DNA from 3 places in the Lysinibacillus sp. NPDC056185 genome. Region 1 is predicted to be linked to each of the others. Evidence: riboswitches for the same ligand, from Rfam matches in the RefSeq annotation. Region 1 holds a riboswitch; each other region holds the start of a gene.

Region 1 (6,865 bases):
ATCATGAGAAATATTGGCCAACATCTTTTTCATAGAGCTTTCCATTTTTCGATGTGTCGCCAGTACTTTTTGGTTGTGGTCTAGCAACGCATTCATCGCAATTAGTAGCTGCTGTAATTCTTGATTAGCCGTCGACACTAAAATCTTTTCGCTCGATTGTTCGTTAATGATTGCTTGCAGTTTTTGATGCATGTATTGAATCATAGCGTTTTGTTGTTTTTTTGCTCTCACCTGAAAAATAATAATACCTAAGAGTAACACAATCATTAGTAATAGTAATATAATCATCAGTTTATCCTTCAAATTTATAGCCGATTCCCCAAAGTGTTTTAATATATAGAGGATTGGATGGATCGTCTTCAATTTTTTCGCGTAATCTTCTTATATGTACATTAATAATATTTTCATCCCCATAGTAAGCATCATTCCAAATCAATTGATAAATTTGCTGCTTTGTAAAAACTCGATTACGATTTGTCACGAATAATTTTAAGATAGCAAATTCCTTTGATGTGAGCTTTACTTGTTGTCCATTCTTCTCAACTGAAAAATTAACAAGGTCGATCGATAAGTTGTCTATCTCTACAATATCTTTCTTCTCCTCTACTTGACTGGAGTATTTTGTAGCTCTACGAATTGCGGCTTTAACACGTGCCGAAAATTCCAGCATCGAAAATGGCTTAGCGATATAATCATCTGCCCCTAATCCTAATCCTAATGCTTTATCAACATCACTATCCTTGGCTGACATAATGATAATTGGAAGTGATGCTTGCTCTCGTATAATCTTTAAAACTTCTAATCCATTAAGTTTCGGTATCATAATATCCAAGATCACTAAATCAAAGGGGTTGTTTAAACAGTTTTGTAATGCTTCTTCTCCATTTACTGCAGAGGTAACAAGAAACCCCTCCATCGTTAAATAGTTTTCTACCATTTCACGAATGGCTTCGTCATCTTCTACTAGTAAAATATGCTTTTGCACTTTCATGCACCTCTTTCTAATATAAAGCAGTATATTTATGACTTGTCATTACTATGATCATCACCACAAAGAGGGGTTGATTTCCGTTCCAGCTGGGCGCTTTGTTGCTGCCGCTTCGCTTTCGCACAGATAAAACATTTGCCGCTGACGCTTCGCTTTCGTGCAGAGCAGAGCTTCCTGGGGGCGTCCGATGAACCGCTTGGGGCAACAGCGAAAGCGTAGTGCTAACGAAGCGTCAGCAGCAGGATGTTGGTCACGAAGGCGTTATCACAGGACGTGATGGTTTTAGCCTTCGTTCCTCTATTGCTAATCCCCAAGGAGTCGCCCAGCCACCACTCCAATCAACTTATATGCATGGTATACGTTTCAACAAATGTCCTACCCAAAATTTGATGATGTGTTATTTATCTATCATTTTACCATATTAAGGTTGTGCACCAAAAGTGGGGACGATTCGAGAAACTAAAGTCCCCTTTTTATTCTCTCCAGTAATTTTATCTGAAGCCTAAAATGCAGATTTGTAACATACTGTATTGATCGGTATATTGTTAGCAATAATCAAAATAATTTAGAAAGGGCTGGAGAAATGACTTTTAGAAGGAATTACGGTTTTTTTCTATTATATTTTGTATTATTGGATTGTTATTGTTTTATGCTAGTTCATTAAGTAAAAACGGCATTTTTGGTATTTACTTTTATTTAGGTGCTCTACTGTGGATAACGAGTGTTTATTTTGGGGTATCCGGAATTCGATCAAAACAAACAGGTATTTCTAAATATTTAGGATTACTCATCATTTTGCTTATTCTTGTCATCTACGGATCGATGATTGCAATTATGGTGATACGAGGTTTTGAACCTTAAAGATTAATCGTTCACTTGGAGTATTTTGATTGTACGTCTAGAATTACAAATTTATTATTAAACTAAAAAAACTGCCCTGCAAGTCAATTTCTATGACTTACAGGACAGTTTTATTTTTTATTGTTCGACTTTTAAATCACATTGCTCTAATGGAAGCATTTTAGTTTTATGCTTGATTTTATAGCCAAGCCATAAGAATAAGAACAGTGGAATACCGATATAGGAGACAAGGACTCCATACCAGTCTATTGTATTACCCATAAAGGCATTGTAGTTTTGTCCAATAACAACAATCATACAAACCGTAAAGGCAAATAGCGGGCCGAATGGGAATAGCCTTGCTTTATACGGTAACAATTTCGGATCTAAGCCCTGTACCTCGAATGCTCGACGGAAACGGTAATGGCTAAATGCAATTCCTAGCCAAGCAATGAAGCCAGACATCCCAGAGGCATTTAGAAGCCACATATAGACTACACCATCACCAAAGAATGAAGCTAAAAATGCTAGGGAGCCTACAGCTAAAGTCGCCAGTAATGCGTAAATCGGAATACCTCGACGGCTTAGTTTAGCGAAAAATTTCGGTGCATGTCCATCTACTGCCAATTGCCAAAGCATACGAGAAGATGCGTACAGCCCTGAATTCCCTGCTGACAGCATTGCCGTTAAAATGATAGCATTCATCAATGAAGCAGCAAAGGCAATTCCTAAACGGTCGAACACTAGTGTAAATGGTGAAACAGCGATATCTTCAGATAGCAAACGTGAGTCTGTAAATGGAATCAGCAGCCCAATTGCACCGATCGCTAAAATATAGAATAAAAGAATTCTCCAGAAAACAGACTTAACAGCTTTCGGAATATTTTTACCAGGATCATCTGTTTCACCTGCTGTTATTCCAAGTAGCTCTGTCCCTTGGAACGAGAATCCAGCAGCTAAGAAAATACCAAATGTAGCAAGAAATCCACCGTGGAATGGTCCATCACTGATAAAGAAATTCGTAAAGCCTACCGGAGCGTTTCCTCCTAAAATACCAAAAATCATTAGGAAACTGATAATAATAAAAATGATGACAGTTATAACCTTTATCATGGCAAACCAATATTCACTTTCACCATAGCTTTTTACCGATAATAGATTGAACGTTAAAACGACAGCAATAAATAAAACAGTCCAAAGTGCTGATGAGCTATCTGGGAACCAATATTTCATAATTAATGAGACAGCAGAAATTTCTGCCGCAATTGTAATTGCCCAGTTGTACCAGTAGTTCCAGCCAAGCGCAAAGCCTAGAGCTGGGTCTACAAATTTTGTAGCATACGTACTAAATGAGCCCGATGATGGCATATAAGCTGCCATTTCCCCTAAGCTCGTCATTAAAAAATACACCATGATTCCGATTAATGCATAGGCGAGTAGTGCACCGCCAGGGCCTGCTTGCGCAATGGCACCTCCACTAGCTAAAAACAATCCAGTACCGATTGTACCGCCTAATGAAATCATTGTAATATGACGGCTTTTTAATTCTTTTTTCAGCTTCGGTGCTTTATGACCGAGCTGATTGACTTTTATTTCACTCACGATATAGCTTCCTTCCTTTTTTAAGAGGCGAAAAAAATGCCATCACATGAACGTTGCTGTGATGGCTAAGTAAATCCTCTGTTCCTTCAAAATGATAGCTCAACACGTTGTTCAAACGTGACAGTTCTGTTCCTTTCGGAGACAGCCCCAGCATGAGGTTTTCAAGTCCCCTCACACTTCGGCAGTATTTCCTTTCAGCTAATTTCTCTAATGCTTGTCATTTCCATTAACATACTCTTAAATACCGCGACCTCTACCTCACTACAAACATGAGGCATTAAATATTAAATTTATGATGGGTATTAGTTTAACATACGACCTATGGCATTTCAATAACTCAATTAATATTCTATATTTTGTGAATTTTCCACTATTTTTATTAATGTGATAAAGTGGTATAGTGATTCAATCAAATTTGTTCTAACAAGGGGGGATTTATCTGACTACTCATGAACATACCGATACTTATCCTAGCAGGAAAATTAACTGGAAAGGTACAACCTTATTGCTCGTTATCGGAATAATTTGTATTGCCTCGACATTACGGATGCCGCTAACAGTTGTTGGACCTATCATTTCCTTTATCCGTGAAGACCTCGGCATATCCAATATACTAGCAGGCTTTCTAACAACGATCCCATTGCTAGCATTTGCAATCATTTCACCATTCGCTCCAATTGTCGCACGTAAATTTGGACTAGAATTAACATTATTTTTATCAACTATTCTTTTAGGGGGAGGGATTGTACTACGCTCCCTTGGCACAACTAGTTTACTCGTATTTGGTACGATGCTAATTGGTATAGCCATTTCATTTGGTAATGTACTAATTCCAGGATTACTTAAATTGAAATTTCCCTTTCACGTAGGTTTACTTATGGCATTTTTCACAATGTCGATGAATTTGACGGCTGGACTCGGTGCTGGCATTAGCTATCCTGTTGCCAATTCATCACTTGGTTGGCAAGGTGCACTGGCCATTTCACTTGTTCTTGTGGTGTTAACTATTGTAATTTGGATTCCACAGTTGAAATTTAATAAGCCTGAACCGACTAATAAGACTACGAAAGAACGTACACCATTATGGAAATCACCTGTTACTTGGGCAGTAGCAGGGGCTATGGGATTTCAGTCATTATTATTCTACACAACTGCCGCTTGGATTCCTGAAATATATATATCACAAGGATTAGCTGCAGATCGCGCAGGCTGGATGTTTTCCATCATGCAATTTTCACAAGTTCCAATGGCTTTAGCTGTTCCTATTATCGCTAGTAAAATGACATCTCAACGTCCTCTCGTATTAATGTTTACAGTATTTTACTTAGTTGGCTTTATCGGAGTAGTCATGGAATGGACGACCCTCGCTGTACTGTGGATGGTGCTACTAGGCTTAGCCGGAGGCGCTTCATTCGCATTAGCGATGATGTTCTTTACACTACGTACCCGTACAGCTTTTGAGGCAGCTGATTTATCAGGATTTGCACAATCACTAGGATATTTATTAGCCGCAATCGGTCCAATCTTATTTGGTTATTTACATGATTTATTCGGTGGTTGGAATATCACCGGCTGGTTATTTGTTGTCGTAACATTTATTCTCTTTATATGTTCATTTAGGGCTTCTAAAAATGAATATGTGAATTAAAAAGGGCGGCTCATGATTAAATTATGCCTCGGCATAATTGATCATGGGTCGCTTTGTATTTGCACAATCTTAAAGTGTGCTGCCTTTCTCTACTAATAAGGTGGTTTCTGATAAAAGTAATTTGGTGTATTGTAAACATTAACATAAGGTTTATGGAAAATATGAGTCGTAGCTGGTGAGAGAGGTGGAATCAACCACGTCCAATTGCCAGTAACCTTTCGATCCGCTGCTGCTTCTGTTTCCTCAAACAATTTAAATTGCTGTGCAGCTGTATGATGATCTACTATGCTGACACCGTCTTCTTTAAAGGAATGCAGAACGGCAATATTTAGCTCAACTAATGCGCGATCACGCCATAGAGAAGCCTGTTTAGTTGTATCAAGATTGAAAATTTCTGCTATAGCGGGCAACATATTGTAACGCTCATGATCTGCTAAATTACGTGCTCCAATTTCTGTACCCATATACCAACCATTGAATGGGGCCGCCTCAAAATCAATACCTGCCATTTGAAAGCGCATGCTTGAAATAATCGGCACTGCATACCATTTTAATCCTAGCTTCTCTACTTGAGCAGATTCCGGATGACGAATAGGTACCTCTAGTACATATTCGTCAGGGATAGTAACCACTTGTGGTTCCCTTCCATCCACCTGTACAACGAGTGGAAGCACGTCAAATGCTGTTCTCTTACCTTGCCAGCCGAGTGACTCACATACTTTTGTAAACTCAACAGAATGCAGATCACCAACGATTCCAGATTCCGTTTCATAGCCAGCATAACGGATTAGCTGATGATTCCATATACGTACACGCCCCGGTGCAAAAATCGTTATTGTTGGACGAATTTTTCCATCATTTGTTGCATATTGAATATGTTCAAGCAATGCGTTGAAAATATCCTCTTCTTTTGAAATATCACGGGCATCAACAACATGCAGCGATTGCCAAAACAATCGACCAATACACTTATTACTATTGCGCCATGCTACTCGCGCACCAAAGATTAATTCTTCCGTTGTCGGTATATATTCGCCTGCTATTTTAATTTGCTGTAATTTATTGTCTAGCCATGTTTTTGATTCATTTTGTTCTACTTGATAAAGTTCTAAAAACCGCTGTACTTCATGTAAATTCATATTGAATTCCTCCATCTCCCCTCATATTAGAGGAATGGAACTATAATCACCACGATAAAATCTGCCAGAAAACATACATATTTTATATATGAAATACTTTGTTCAATATTTTATAGCATCTCTCTTTTATTTTTCTAAAACTAAAGTTATTTATGGATTATGATGCCCATTTTGAGTAGACATTATTAAAATTAGGGGAAATTACAGAGGGAATAACTGTTGAGCATGGATTTGCCGCTTTTTTACGCTGATCCCCTTTCGTACGAAGTCACGGTTGACCAGACCTGATTTCATTGTACGGCTGGGTTTTTTTCTCGTCCATAGCTAGAAGCTCTTTAGAACCCCTCGCATAGCAAGGGGTTTTCAAAAGATACAAAAAAAAAGCATGTCGCACTAATGTGCAACATGCTTGATGACCCGTACGGGATTCGAACCCGTGTTACCGCCGTGAAAGGGCGGTGTCTTAACCACTTGACCAACGGGCCGTGGCTCCGAAGGCAGGACTCGAACCTGCGACAACCTGATTAACAGTCAGGTGCTACTACCAACTGAGCTACTTCGGAATAATGGTGGGCCTAAATGGACTCGAACCATCGACCTCACGCTTATCAGGCGTGCGCTCTAACCAGCTGAGCTATAGGCCCATTA
Region 2 (6,865 bases), on a different contig from region 1:
ATATTAAGTGAGTGTTGAATCATTTCTTCTATGTTATTAATTGACAGTTCATTCACTAATTTTTGTGCGGCCATATGTACTAATTCATGTGGTTGTTCAATATGACGATATTCTGGTAAGTTCTGATATTCCTCAAAATGTCCGTAATACCATTTTCCAAACATACATTGATGATACGTTTTTATCGTTTCTTTCTGACCAGCCTTTTGAATAGCATTTCGTAAAAAGCTAGCATGATCCATTAACCTTGCTGCCAATTGGCTAACTACCGTTTGCTCTGATGGTTTTCTGATTGTCGGTGCAATAGCTTTTAACATTTCAGATACTTGATTTTGTATTATATCCGAGAAGTCACTAGAATGTGATAATTCCGTCGTCGTTTCCGCTAAACGACCTGCAGCTATTACATTTTCTTCTGATGCAACTGTTATTTGATGAATACCATGTGCTGCTTCTTCAATATTTCTACTTGTTACAGTCAGATTAGCAATATTGTCCTTCATGACACTTATAAAGTCAGTTAAATAATGTTCGACTTCTTTAATATTTGTTATTGTATTATGTAATTTCTTATCAATGACTGAGCGAATCTTTGTCATTTCTTGCAATGAACCTTTCGAGCTGTTGGCTAAATTCCCTACCTCCATCGCGACAACATTAAAGCCTTTTCCATGCTCACCAGCACGTGCGGCTTCAATAGAGGCATTTAAAGATAGTAGTTGCGTTTGATCGGCAATCCCGGTTACACCTTTACTGATATCATCCATTTTAGTCATTTCATCATTCAGTTGCTCTGTTGAATTTGCTCCTTTGGTCAACAGCTCCTGAACCATTTCACCTTTTGAAATGGATGATTCCATTTCTTCTACAAGTAGTAATGAATGCTGTTTTATTTCTTGAATGTTTGCATTAACATTTTGCTCAACCGCAAGCACCTCCTCTGTATTTGACGACATTTCTTCACTCATTGCTGAAATATCCCCTACACTCGTAGAGACATTTTGAACCTTTAAAGCCGTTTGAAAATTAATTAACTCCATATGCGCTAGTACAAAGTCTAAAATCGCATTTTTCACATCAATACTTTCCTGCTCAAGTTCCAATTCCAAAATTCGTTTTTTTAATATTTGTATTTCTATATCGTTGTGCCTCTCAACGCTTTCATCCATTGGCTTTTGAAATAAACCAAATAACCCCATACAAACTTCCACCTTCCCTTTGGTAAAACATGTCATATTTTATTATATAACAATAGAATTAGATAAAGTATTAAATTGATGTGAACAAAAAAAGATGTGCCTTTTACTGACACATCCTCTTCAACATTATATGAAAAGTGCTTGTTCTAAAATCAATTATGCCCTTCTTTCCGTCGCTTTGGCTGTTCTATCCACGAATTTGAGTGCTCTATCCACTACTTTGGTGGTTCTATTCGACTTTGAGTGCTCTATCCACGAATTTGGTGGTTCTATCCACGAATTTGAGTGCTCTATCCACGATTTTGGTGGTTCTATCCACGAATTTGAGTGCTCTATCCACGACTTTGGTGGTTCTATTCGACTTTGAGTGCTCTATCCACAAATTTGGTGGTTCTATCCACGAAGTTGAATGCTCTATCCACGATTTTGGTGGCTCTATCCACGAATTTGACTTTGGGTGCTCTATCCATCTTTGACTCTTTTAAATTGCGTCCGAAGGCATTAGGCCAACAAATGTTTTTGTGCGAAAGCGTAGTGCAACGTAGCGTCAGCAACTGATGTTTTTTGCGCGAAAGCGTAGCGTCAGCGGCACGAAGTTGATCACTCAGTTGTCGCTACGCTTTCTGTACAAAAGACATTTCCTGAAATAAATTAAATTCATCATGTAATGCATTTGCTGCACGAATCATTTCGTCCTGAGGTACAACGACAGACACTTTTATTTCAGAAGTACTTACCATTTTTACAGGGATATCTTCACGACGTAGACGATCAAACATTCGGGCAGCCACCCCTGGATTAGACGCCATACCAGATCCAATAATGGAAACTTTCGCTAAACCAATTTCAAAATCTGCAAAACTAAATCCTAGTGATACTTTACTATCTTCTAGTACACGTAATGCTTCAGCGAACTCCTCTTTTAAAATGGTAAATGATACAGTCGGCTTTAAGCCATCAATTATTGCTTGTACGATTATATCGACGTTTATACGATTTTCCGCAAGTATTGTGAACATATCTGCTAACGAAGCATTAGAATAAGCATCATAACCAATCGTTAAGCGAATAACGTCTGACTCATAGGCAACACCTCGTACAATTAAATTTTTTTCCATTTCAACTTCCTCCTTCAATAAAGTACCTACTGTATCTATTTCGCTCGACCTAATGATAACCGGGATTTGAAACTTCTTTGCTAACTCTACAGCTCGCGGGTGTAAAATTTGTGACCCTAAGTTTGATAGCTCTAGCATCTCATCATAGGAAATTTCTTTTAGCTTTTGTGCCCCAGCAACATGACTTGGATCAGCTGTATAGACTCCATCCACATTCGTGTAAATATCTACCCGCTTCGCCTTCAATTTTGCTGCAATGGCTATAGCCGTCGTTTCCGCCCCACCTTTACCTAACGTCGTAATATTCCGTAAATTATCGATACCCTGTTCCCCAGCAACGACTACGATTTTCCCCTGTACAAAATGCTCTTCTATTCGTCTAGCATCCATCCCATCAATACGGGCATTGCTATACATAGCATCAGTTTCAATGCCTGCCTGCCAGCCCGTTAATGACACAGCATCATATCCTTCCTCCTGTAAAGCAATTGCCACTAATGTACTAGTAAGTTGTGAGCTTGTTGAAAGTAATGCGTCTAGTTCACGCTTAGATGCATTGTCTGATAAATCACGAACCATCTTTGTTAATTCTTTAGATATACTCCTCATAGCTGTAGTGACAACGACAACATCAAAACCTCTTTCCTTTTCTGCAATCGCCTTTTGCGCAACATTTTGAATGTGCTCTGTTGATGCTAATGCAGCACCACCAAATTTCATCACAACTCTCGCCATCTTTATCATTCTCCTTCGTATTCAATCATTTTACTGATTATAAAGTAGCTATGCTTTTGCAGCTTTTCACAAAATAACACCACAAAAGCAAATAGCACCCCTTCACCTCTTAGGTAAAAGTAACAGACTTGAAAAAATGTTGTTTCGGAAAACTAAAAAGGCAGCTCCTCACATAACGTGAAAGCTGCCTATAACATGTACAATAAAGTAACTTGCGCATGTGTGATAGCTCTCCGAAACGTTTAGAATCGACAGTCTTACATCTCTTAAATGTAAAACCAGCACAGCATCGGAAACAACGATGCTCCACTTCGGCAAGTTCCCCTTTCATACATTTTCACTGGACTTGTTCGTCCTCGCATGTACTACTCTTGAACCTTGCACCTCTATCATCACTAAATAGTGATCGTATTTAATTGAACCTTAGTGAAGAAATTTCCAATTCAATAAGTAGAAACTACTAAAAAAACTAAGGCGCCGTATATAACATCGCTTTATTGAAGAGCAATGTTATATACAACCTTAGCATACGTCCAATCCTTTGACAATGTGTCTTGTCGAAAATCAATTTCGCCTTGGCGTAATTGCCGCTGACGCTTCGCTTTCGCGCAGAAGACATTTGCCGCTGACGCTTCGCTTTCGCGCAGATAAACAATGCGTCCGAAGGCTTCATTTTCATTCAGTAGGTGTTTGTACATCCACTGAAAAGGAATTCCATCTGCATTCATCTCACTACCTTTAGAGGTGAGAGTCTTCTGCTGAATGAAAATAAGCATGAATATTGCTAGCAAGATTAGCAGGCATCCCGGCTTCCTGTAATGCCTGCATACTTGCCTCACGAATTTTTTTGACAGAGCCAAAATGCTTGAGTAATTGTTGTTTTCGCTTCGGACCAATTCCCTCTATATTATCGAGGACAGATTGTATAGCGTGTTTCTCATGCTGCTGTCGTAAGAAGGTTATAGCAAAGCGGTGTACTTCATCCTGAATTCGTTGTAATAAGTAGAATCCATCACTTGTACGTTTTAACGCAATAACTTCTGGTGGATCACCAAATAGAAGCTGTGACGTATTGTGCTTTTCATCTTTTGCTAATCCGGCAATTGGAATGACAAGGCCGAGCTCATCCTCTAATACTTCACGCGCGACTTCCATTTGCCCCTTCCCACCATCTATTAGTACTAAATCCGGTAAAGGTAGACCATCTTTTAATACACGTGTGTATCGACGACGTATTACTTCTTGCATTGCCCCGTAATCATCGTGCTTGGCGGCGGTACGTGTTTTGTATTTTCGATACTCCTTCTTCGCAGGTTTTCCATCGATAAATACAACCATTGCAGATACAGCATCTGTCCCATGCATATGACTATTATCGAAGGCTTCAATCCGTAACGGCGTAGAAATGCCCATCGCTTCACCGAGCGCCTCACACGCTCCTATTGTGCGCTCTTCCTGACGTTCAATAAGTTGGAACTTTGCTGCTACAGCAATTTCAGCATTTTTCGTCGCTAATTCAACTAGCTCTTTTTTTTGCCCACGTTTTGGTGTCAGTACCTTAACTTCTAGTAATTCCGTTAAAATATCTGCATCAATAGATTGTGGGATAAAAATCTCCTTAGGTTTAATGTGCTCTAGCTTCTCGTAAAATCGTCCAACAAACGTTAAAAATTCCTCTTCTGCCTCTTGATAAACCGGGAAAATCGAGACATCTCGCTCTATAAGCTTTCCTTGACGAACAAAGAAAACTTGAACACACATCCAACCCTTCTCGACGGCATAGCCAAATACATCACGATTCGTTGTATCACTTGATACGATTTTTTGCTTTTGCATGACTGTATCGATATGTGCAATTTGATCGCGAAATTCTTTTGCACGCTCAAACTCTAAATTTTCTGCGGCCGCTAGCATTTTTACTTCTAGCTCCTTTTTGACTTCCTCAACCCCACCATTTAAAAATTTTGTCATATCCTCAATCATCTCATGGTAAATGTCAGCTTCAATATCCTTCACACAAGGGGCTAGACATTGCCCCATGTGATAATACAAGCAAACCTTGGTAGGGAGTTGTACACATTTTCGCAGAGGATACAAACGATCTAGCAACTTTTTTGTCTCACTTGCTGCATACGCATTCGGATATGGCCCAAAATATTTCGCCTTATCCTTTTTCACTTTTCGTGTTGTAATAAGACGTGGATGTTTCTCATTTGTAATTTTTAAATACGGATACGTTTTATCATCCGTTAGCATAATATTGTACTTCGGATCATGTAGTTTTATAAGATTAAGCTCTAAAATTAAAGCTTCAATATTGGAAGATGTCACAATGTACTCAAAGTCTTCTATTTCGCTTACAAGTCTCTGTGTTTTCCCTTCATGCGTACCAGTAAAATACGAGCGTACTCGATTTTTCAGCACTTTTGCCTTCCCGACATAAATAATAGTTCCTTGTCGATCTTTCATCAAATAGCAGCCAGGCTGATCTGGTAAAATTTCAAGCTTTCGTTTAATTAAATCATTCATCGCCTACCTGCCCCCTTTTTCTAAAAAAGCAAATAAAGATTTGTCTATTCTCAAATATAACGTTCGCTTTTCCTCTATATTATATAACGAAAAAAAGCCAAGCACATCATATTGATGGCTTGACTCTTTTTTTCTTACAAATTAAGCATGTTTTGCGATAAATGCTTCTAACGCTTCTTTTGGTTGGAAACCAACAGTTTTATCTACTAATTCACCGTCTTTGAATAAAAGTAATGATGGGATAGACATAATTTGGTATTGCGCTGCAGTACCTTGGTTGTTATCTACATCTACTTTTACAATTTTAGCCGCACTACCTGCAGCATCCATTTCTTCAAGAACTGGTCCAATCATTTTACATGGTCCGCACCAAGCAGCCCAAAAGTCTACTAGTACTAAACCTTCTTTAATATCGTCTTGGAAAGTTGCATCTGTTGCATGTACAATTGCCATTTGAAATCCTCCTTAAACTTACTATGTTTGTAGTATAGCATGGATAAATTCTCTTGAGCGAACAATCTGCCTAGTATGCAAAATTTATGAAAAATAAGGTCGGAAAAGGCATTAGTTGATTTTGTTATTAAGCCTCATTCTCTTGAAAACGACCTTTAAAGACATACGTTAACGTAATAAAGAGATAAATAGCTAATGTAATACCTGTTACGATAATAGATGTTGTAAAAATAATACCAATCAGGATTGCACTTAACGCAATAATAGCGATCCAAGTTGTATAAGGGAACAATTTTACTGCATAGGTACTTGTTTTTTCCGGCTGTTTTTTACGCGATTTCAGATGTGCAATCGCAATAATTAACCAAATAAATAACACGGTATATCCAAGTGAACCCATTAAGAAATCAAAAGTTTTGCTTCCCGCAAATAAAGAAAATATTACAGCCATATATAAAGCTAACGTACACGCTAATATGGCATATACCGGAACTTTTCTTTTTGATAAATGGGCAAAGATTTTAGGTACACGCCCGTCCACAGCTTGTGTATACAGAACACGTGATGAACCATAAAGTCCCGAGTTCATTGATGAAATAATAGCAAGTAGAACAACAGCGTTCATAATATGGTCAGCACCAGGAATCCCAATCATTTTAAAAACCATTACAAACGGACTTTCTGGCACCCCGTTTACTTCATTCCAAGGAATCAAACTAACGATAATAAAGAAAGGAATTAAATAAAAAGTCACGATACGTACTAATGTACTGCGAACAGCTTTTGGCACTACTTTCTCTGGATTTTTCGTTTCCGCTAATGTAATACCAA
Region 3 (6,865 bases), on a different contig from region 1:
CAAAAAAGCAGTCCTTTTTTAAAAAAATGTTTGGTAAAATTGAGCCAACTGTTAAGCAAACATTAACGGAGTTTGAACGTATTAGTATCCAAGTAGAACGCATTGGTGTTCAGCTCGAACGTGCACAGCTTCAAATGATAAAAGATGTGGAAATGCTGGATGGACTTTATTCACATAATAGAGGATTCTTTGAGGAGTTAGCGACTGCTATTGCAGCAGGACAAATGAAGAAGCAGCAAGCCATTGAAGTTGAGCTTCCTGAAAAAGTGACTAGTGTACAAGCAACGAAACAGCCACTAGCTATTCAACAGCTTAATGATTTTGCCGCTCAAATCGAACGTCTAGATCAACGTATTTATGACTTACAAGTATCGCAGCAAGTCGCCTTACAAACTGCACCACAAATACGGATGATTCAGCAGTCTAATCAATCGTTAGCGGAAAAAATTGAATTTTCAATTGTTACCCTTATTCCGCTTTGGAAAAATCAGTTGGCCATGATGTTATCTATGCATATGGATCATCACTACGCGCAGCTAGAAGAAAGATTATCTCGTACAAATGATCGATTTACGAGCCCTTCCTTTGAACAGCAAGTATCGAAATTCAAAGAAACACAACATGAGCTGAAGACAGCTATCAAAGACGTCTTCGCCCTTCATACAGCTACAGAACAGGAAAAACAGCAATTACAGGATGTAGCTGACTTGAAGACCTTTAAGAAGGAATGATTCCTTTTTCCCAACAAAGAAGGGTGGCTCAGAAAAATCTGAACCACCCTTTGATTTTTATTCGAAATAATCTTTATAGTAGCCACCGATATTACCAGTGTTATCGATAATAAAAATGAATTCTTCTGTTTCATTTTTCACATCATATTGTTTCCCTACTGTTAATACGTTTGAAACTAAATATTTTGATGCATTAGTATGCTTACAAGTAACTGTGCGTACTGTTGGAGCATCTTTCCATTTTAAATGTAACATAATCTCTCTACCTCTCTTTACTAGCACGAAGCTAATGTCTACTGCTTATTTTATAATATTTTTGAACTTTTGTGGAGAAAAAAACCATAGAAGATCATATTTTCTCCATAACTATCGTTTTTTTTTACCATATCCATAATAAAAATTTTTACTTCGAGGTGTTACTATGAGCTTTGGTAGTGTACCGCAATGGTTTTTTATCCTAGCCGTTGCATTTGCAATTTGCTTTATTTTATACGCAGAATGGAATTCTAGAAAATAAGTGAGCCCATTAATTTGGACTCACTTTTTTTGTTATTGTAATCGAACGTTATTTTAATGTTCGTTTTAAAAACTCTTTTGTCCGTTCATTCTGAGGATTTACTAATACCTGTGATGGTGGTCCTTCCTCTACAATTACACCTTTATCCATAAATACGACGCGATCCGCTACTTCTTTGGCAAATTCCATTTCATGTGTAACAATTAACATCGTATTCCCAGCATCCGCAAGCTGGCGCATTACCTTCAACACTTCACCGACCATCTCTGGATCCAGTGCTGACGTCGGTTCATCAAACAGCATTACATCTGGGCTCATTGACAATGCTCGTGCAATCGCTACACGCTGTTTTTGACCGCCAGATAGTTGTCGTGGCTTGGCATTGACGTATTGATCCATACCAACAATCTGCAAATATTTTAAAGCAACTTCGTCGGCTTCTGCCTTTGAACGCTTTAATACTTTCATTTGACCAACTGTACAGTTTTTTAGCACATTATGATTGTTGAATAAGTTAAATTGCTGGAATACCATACCTAAATGTGTACGGTATTCTTGGATATTATGCTTTTCATCTAAAATGTTTTCACCTTTGTAAATAATTTGACCACCACTTGGTGTTTCCAGTAAATTAATGCAGCGTAGTAATGTTGATTTACCTGATCCAGAAGAACCGATTAAGCAGACAACCTCACCTTTTTCTACTTGGAAATTTACATCCTTTAACACTTGGTTACGACCAAATGATTTACTTAAATGCTCTATTTTAATAATTGTCACTTGTTCGTCCCCCTATACTGCTTCTTTCTGTTCTTTTTGGTAGGCATCTGGTCCGTCCAGTCGTTTTTCAATATACAGTAAGATTCTCGATGCTGTGAATGTCATGATGAAATAAAGGACACAAGCTATAAAGAAGGATTCAAAATAGCGGAAGTTATTACCCGCGATCGATTTTGTTTGGAAGAACAATTCCGTAACCCCGATAACATTTAATACTGCTGTATCTTTAATATTCATAATTAATTGGTTACCTGTTGCAGGCAATATATTTCGCGCAACTTGTGGTAATACAACATGTAGCATAATTTGAAAATGGTTCATACCAATTGCCGATGCAGCCTCGTACTGCCCTTTATCAATGGATACAATACCACCGCGAACAATTTCAGTCATATAAGCACCTGTGTTTAATGAAACAACTAAAATACCTGCCGTAATAAAGTGCATATCAATGCCAAATGCAATATCTAATCCGAAAAATACAACCATTGCTTGTACAATCATTGGTGTACCACGGAAAAATTCGACATAGCATGTTAGTATAAAATTAATGAGCTTTAAGCTATAGAACTTTACACCTTTTTTACGAACCTTAATGGTATGCATAATTCCGATGAAAAATCCGATAAGTGCACCAATAATTGTACTACTAATAGAAATAAGTAATGTATAATACGCACCTCGTAAAAACATTTGCCAGTTGTTCTCAACAATAGAAATAATCCAATCAAAACTCATGATGTTCCTCCTAACAACGTCGTGTTGCTTGTTCGTTACAGTATCCTGTCTTGGATGGAGCCTTTGTTTCTTTTATTTTATGAAACTTTTAGCTCAGACATTATTATTATTTAGAAAGATTATAAATTGTAATGAGATGGCACGGACTAGCAGATAGCCCGTGCCATCATGTTATTGTGCTGCTGGTTGTTGGTGAATGGCTTCTTCCATAATTTTTTGGCGATCATCTTCAGAAATACCTTTTAAGATCTCATTGATTTTTTCAAGATTTGCATCGCCTTTACGTAAACCAACTGCAATGGATGTATTTGAAATATCTGTTTTGAAGCCTTTTTCAAACTTCACATACGCGAACTTATCATTTGCAGCAGCAGCGGAAATACCTTCTGGACGTTCAGCTACATAGCCGTCAATTTTTCCAGCTTCTAATGCAACGCGCATTGCTGGGAAGTTATCCATTGCAGTTTGTTTTTTTACATCTTTGATTTGATCGATGACATTGTAGTTAGATGTATTTAATTGTGATGTAATTTTAGCACCAGAGAAATCTTGGATAGAAGTTGCTTTTTCATATTTGCTGCCTTTTTTAATGACCATAACAAAATCAGATGTATAGTAGTTTTCAGTGAAGTCAACTGTTTGCTTACGCTCTTTAGTAGGTGACATACCAGCAATGATTGCATCGATTTTATTGGACTGTAGTGCTGGTACTAAGCCATCCCATTCCAATTTTACGATAACTAATTCTTTTCCTAAGCCTTCAGCGATTTTTTTCGCCATTTGCACATCATAACCACCCGCATATTCTGCATTATCCGCAATTTTTACTGCGCCATTTGCATCACCCTGCTGTGTCCAGTTAAACGGAGCATAACCTGCTTCCATCCCAATACGGAATTGGCCGCCGCCTTCTTCCGTACTCGTCTTGTTACCGTCATTACTAGATGACGTCGTAGCCTTTTTGTCACCAGCACCACAAGCTGCTAGCAAAATTGCAGTCATGACGGTCAACATTAATACCAACCATTTTCTTTTCATGTAAATCTCCCCTTTTCTGTAAAAAATAAGACAACTGTACCAAAAAAGACCTAAGTACTGAACTTAGGTCTTACTTTTTTAACAGTTGCCCAAATCCTCACTATAATTCCATCATTCCGAGATAGCACAACCTAATAAACCTGGAAAATAATTTACTAGGACAGTCCTGCACTTATTCACTGCAGACCCAGCATAAAAGTACGAGCTCCTTCTATACTTCGGCGATAGTTCCTTCTCCATTGCGTCTTCGTTTGCTTGTACTCAACAATGAACTAATAAATACCGCGCCTCTACCTCACAATAGGATAAATGTGAGGTTTGTATATTTAATTGATATTAAGATACTACTATAAAGCTAATGTGTTCGTCAAGATAATTTTATTACTTTTCTGACTAATTACAATATTAGGGTTTTTTATCCTTTTAATGCCTTATATACACTTTTGCAAAGTTGAAAATAATTAAGACTGCCGCTTTGCCGAAAGAATCCGTAAAGTCGCCTATGCTTCTTTATACGAACTTTACCCAATTTATATACTTGGATGCAGTTATAATAATGTAAATGAAAAGCCGATTCTTTGGAAAATCCGTATTGCTACGAATACTTTTTCCGTCACTTTAGCTCTTCTATCCGTCGATTCGTTCCCTTTCCATCGCTCTGGCTTTTCTTTCCGTCGATTCAGCTTTTCTATCCGTCGCTACGAGTACTTTATCCGTCACTTTTGCTCTTTTATCCGTCGCTTCGTTTTCTTTCCGTCGCTCTGGCTTTTCTTTCTGTCGATTCAGCTTTTCTATCCGTCGCTACGAGTACTTTATCCGTCACTTTAGCTCTTCTATCCATCGCTTCGTTTTCTTACCGTCGCTCTGGCTTTTCTTTCCGTCGATTCAGCTCTTCTATCCGTCGCTATGAATACTTTATCTGTCATTTTGGCTCTTCTTTCCGTCGCTTGGTTTTCTTTCCGTCGCTCTGGCTCTTCTTTCCGTCGATTCTGCACTTCTATCCGTCGCTACGAATGCTTTTTCCGTCACTTTAGCTCTTCTATCCATCGATTCGTTCTCTTACCGTCGCTTTGGCTATTCTTTCCGTCGATTCAGCTTTTCTTTCCGTCGATACGAGTACTTTTTCCGTCACTTTAGCTCTTCTATCCATCGCTTCGTTCTCTTTCCGTCGCTTTCTTAAGAGTTGCTCCATAAAAAGAAAAAACCCTGCAAAACAATGTTTGCAAGGTTTTAATAAACTCAGGAATTAAGAATTTAATAATAAATCTTCTGGGTTTTCAAGTAGTTCTTTAACAGTTTTAAGGAAGCCTACAGAATCTTTACCATCGATAATACGGTGGTCATAAGAAAGAGCTAAGTACATCATTGGGCGAATTTCTACTTCACCATTCACTTCAACTGGACGTTTTTTGATAGTATGCATACCAAGGATACCAGCTTGTGTACCATTCATGATAGGTGTAGACATTAATGAACCGAATACACCACCATTTGTAATTGTGAATGAGCCACCTTGAAGATCAGATAAACCTAATTTTTTGTCGCGTGCTTTTTTAGCTAGGTCTGCAATTGAATCTTCAATTTCAGCAAAGTTTTTGCGGTCAGCGTCACGTACAACCGGTACTACTAAACCTTCTTCTGTTGATACAGCTACACCGATATCAAAGAAGTTGTTTAAGTGAATTTCATCACCATTGATTTGTGCGTTCACATATGGGTATTTTTTAAGCGCTGCAACTACAGCTTTTGTGAAGAATGACATGAAACCAAGTTTAGAGCCAGTTGACTCGAAGAATTGGTCTTTTTTACGAGAGCGTAAAGCCATAACGTTTGTCATATCTACTTCGTTGAATGTAGTTAACATTGCTGTAGATTGTTTTACTTCAAGTAAGCGTTTTGCAATTGTTTGGCGACGACGGCTCATTTTTTCAATTGTTACACGTGAATCATCTACAGCTACAACTGCTTTAGGTGCTGCTGCTACTGGTGCTGCTACTGGTGCTGTACCATGAGCTGCTACGTCTTGTACACGTACACGGCCTTGTGGATCTACTGGAGATACAGCAGCAAGGTCAATACCTTTTTCACGAGCAAGTTTACGAGCTGCTGGAGATGCGATTACACGCTCACCAGTAGTTTCTTCTACAACTGGAGCTGCTGCAACTGGAGCAGGTGCCGCTTGTGGTGCTGCTGCTGGTGCTACTGCTGCTGCAACTGGTGCCGCTGGAGCAGGTGCTGCACCTTCGCCAGCTTCTACTACTGCGATTACTTGACCAACAAGTACAGTATCGCCTTCTTCAGCTAAAATTTGAGTTAAAACTCCCGCTTCTTCAGAAATGATTTCAGCGTTTACTTTGTCTGTTTCAAGTTCAACGATGAATTCACCTTTTTCAACGCGATCGCCCACTTTTTTTACCCATTGTGCGATACTACCTTCTGTAATCGATTCTGCTAATTCAGGGACTTTAATTTCAGCCACTTTCATTTCCTCCTTTAATTAACGTGCATTATGCACATAAAAGGGCTACTGCCTCAGCAAGTAGCCCGGCTCTCAAAAATTTAATATGTGATTATTTAACCTTTACAGGCTCAGCAACTGCTTCTTCTACAAGTGCGGCTTGAGCTGCTTTATGAGAATCTGCATCACCTTCAGAAGTCGAGCTCATTGCAGGACGGCCTACATAACGTAGCTTTTTACCTTCTGAAAGGTCGTGTAATGTTTCTAATGCATAATTCCAAGAACCTTGGTTTTTAGGTTCTTCTTGTACCCAAACGATTTCTTTAACATTAGGATACTTTGCAATAATACCAGCAACTTGCTCTTTTGGGAATGGGTAAAGTTGTTCTACACGAGCAATGTGTAGGTGATCGAAGCCTTCACCATCTTTAATACGGTCTGCAATGTCGATCATTACTTTACCTGAACCTAATACAATGCGTTCTACAGCTTCAGTTTTTGAACCTAGACCTGGTTGTTCAATTACTTCTTGGAATGAGCCATTTGCTAATTGATCAGCATTTGCTGCAGCTAATGGGTGACGAAGTAAGTACTTAGGTGATA

Evidence for each region. A riboswitch is a leader RNA that binds a small molecule or an ion and turns the genes downstream of it on or off. The one in region 1 is predicted to bind lysine.
Region 2: another riboswitch for lysine. It lies ahead of ACMZ42_RS14475 (aspartate kinase); the one in region 1 lies ahead of ACMZ42_RS12530 (amino acid permease).
Region 3: another riboswitch for lysine. It lies ahead of ACMZ42_RS02620 (transporter substrate-binding domain-containing protein); the one in region 1 lies ahead of ACMZ42_RS12530 (amino acid permease).

Annotation. Positions count from the first base shown of each region.
Region 1 is NZ_JBLLLQ010000010.1:139,810-146,674, forward strand. It holds gene ACMZ42_RS12520 (sensor histidine kinase) at 1-288, opposite strand, end outside; gene ACMZ42_RS12525 (response regulator transcription factor) at 293-985, opposite strand; gene ACMZ42_RS12530 (amino acid permease) at 1,967-3,430, opposite strand; lysine riboswitch at 3,518-3,694, opposite strand; gene ACMZ42_RS12535 (CynX/NimT family MFS transporter) at 3,870-5,078, shown strand; gene ACMZ42_RS12540 (nitric oxide synthase oxygenase) at 5,171-6,217, opposite strand; tRNA gene ACMZ42_RS12545 (tRNA-Glu) at 6,631-6,702, opposite strand; tRNA gene ACMZ42_RS12550 (tRNA-Asn) at 6,704-6,780, opposite strand; tRNA gene ACMZ42_RS12555 (tRNA-Ile) at 6,785-6,861, opposite strand.
Region 2 is NZ_JBLLLQ010000014.1:11,149-18,013, forward strand. It holds gene ACMZ42_RS14465 (methyl-accepting chemotaxis protein) at 1-1,199, opposite strand, end outside; gene ACMZ42_RS14470 (hypothetical protein) at 1,294-1,566, shown strand; gene ACMZ42_RS14475 (aspartate kinase) at 1,814-3,052, opposite strand; lysine riboswitch at 3,271-3,449, opposite strand; gene ACMZ42_RS14480 (hypothetical protein) at 3,547-3,780, opposite strand; gene uvrC (excinuclease ABC subunit UvrC) at 3,791-5,581, opposite strand; gene trxA (thioredoxin) at 5,723-6,034, opposite strand; gene ACMZ42_RS14495 (amino acid permease) at 6,162-6,865, opposite strand, start outside.
Region 3 is NZ_JBLLLQ010000002.1:30,859-37,723, reverse strand. It holds gene ACMZ42_RS02640 (toxic anion resistance protein) at 1-731, shown strand, start outside; gene ACMZ42_RS02635 (DUF6501 family protein) at 789-986, opposite strand; gene ACMZ42_RS02630 (amino acid ABC transporter ATP-binding protein) at 1,297-2,028, opposite strand; gene ACMZ42_RS02625 (amino acid ABC transporter permease) at 2,041-2,766, opposite strand; gene ACMZ42_RS02620 (transporter substrate-binding domain-containing protein) at 2,938-3,804, opposite strand; lysine riboswitch at 3,919-4,105, opposite strand; gene ACMZ42_RS02615 (hypothetical protein) at 4,383-4,838, shown strand; gene odhB (2-oxoglutarate dehydrogenase complex dihydrolipoyllysine-residue succinyltransferase) at 5,051-6,283, opposite strand; gene ACMZ42_RS02605 (2-oxoglutarate dehydrogenase E1 component) at 6,375-6,865, opposite strand, start outside.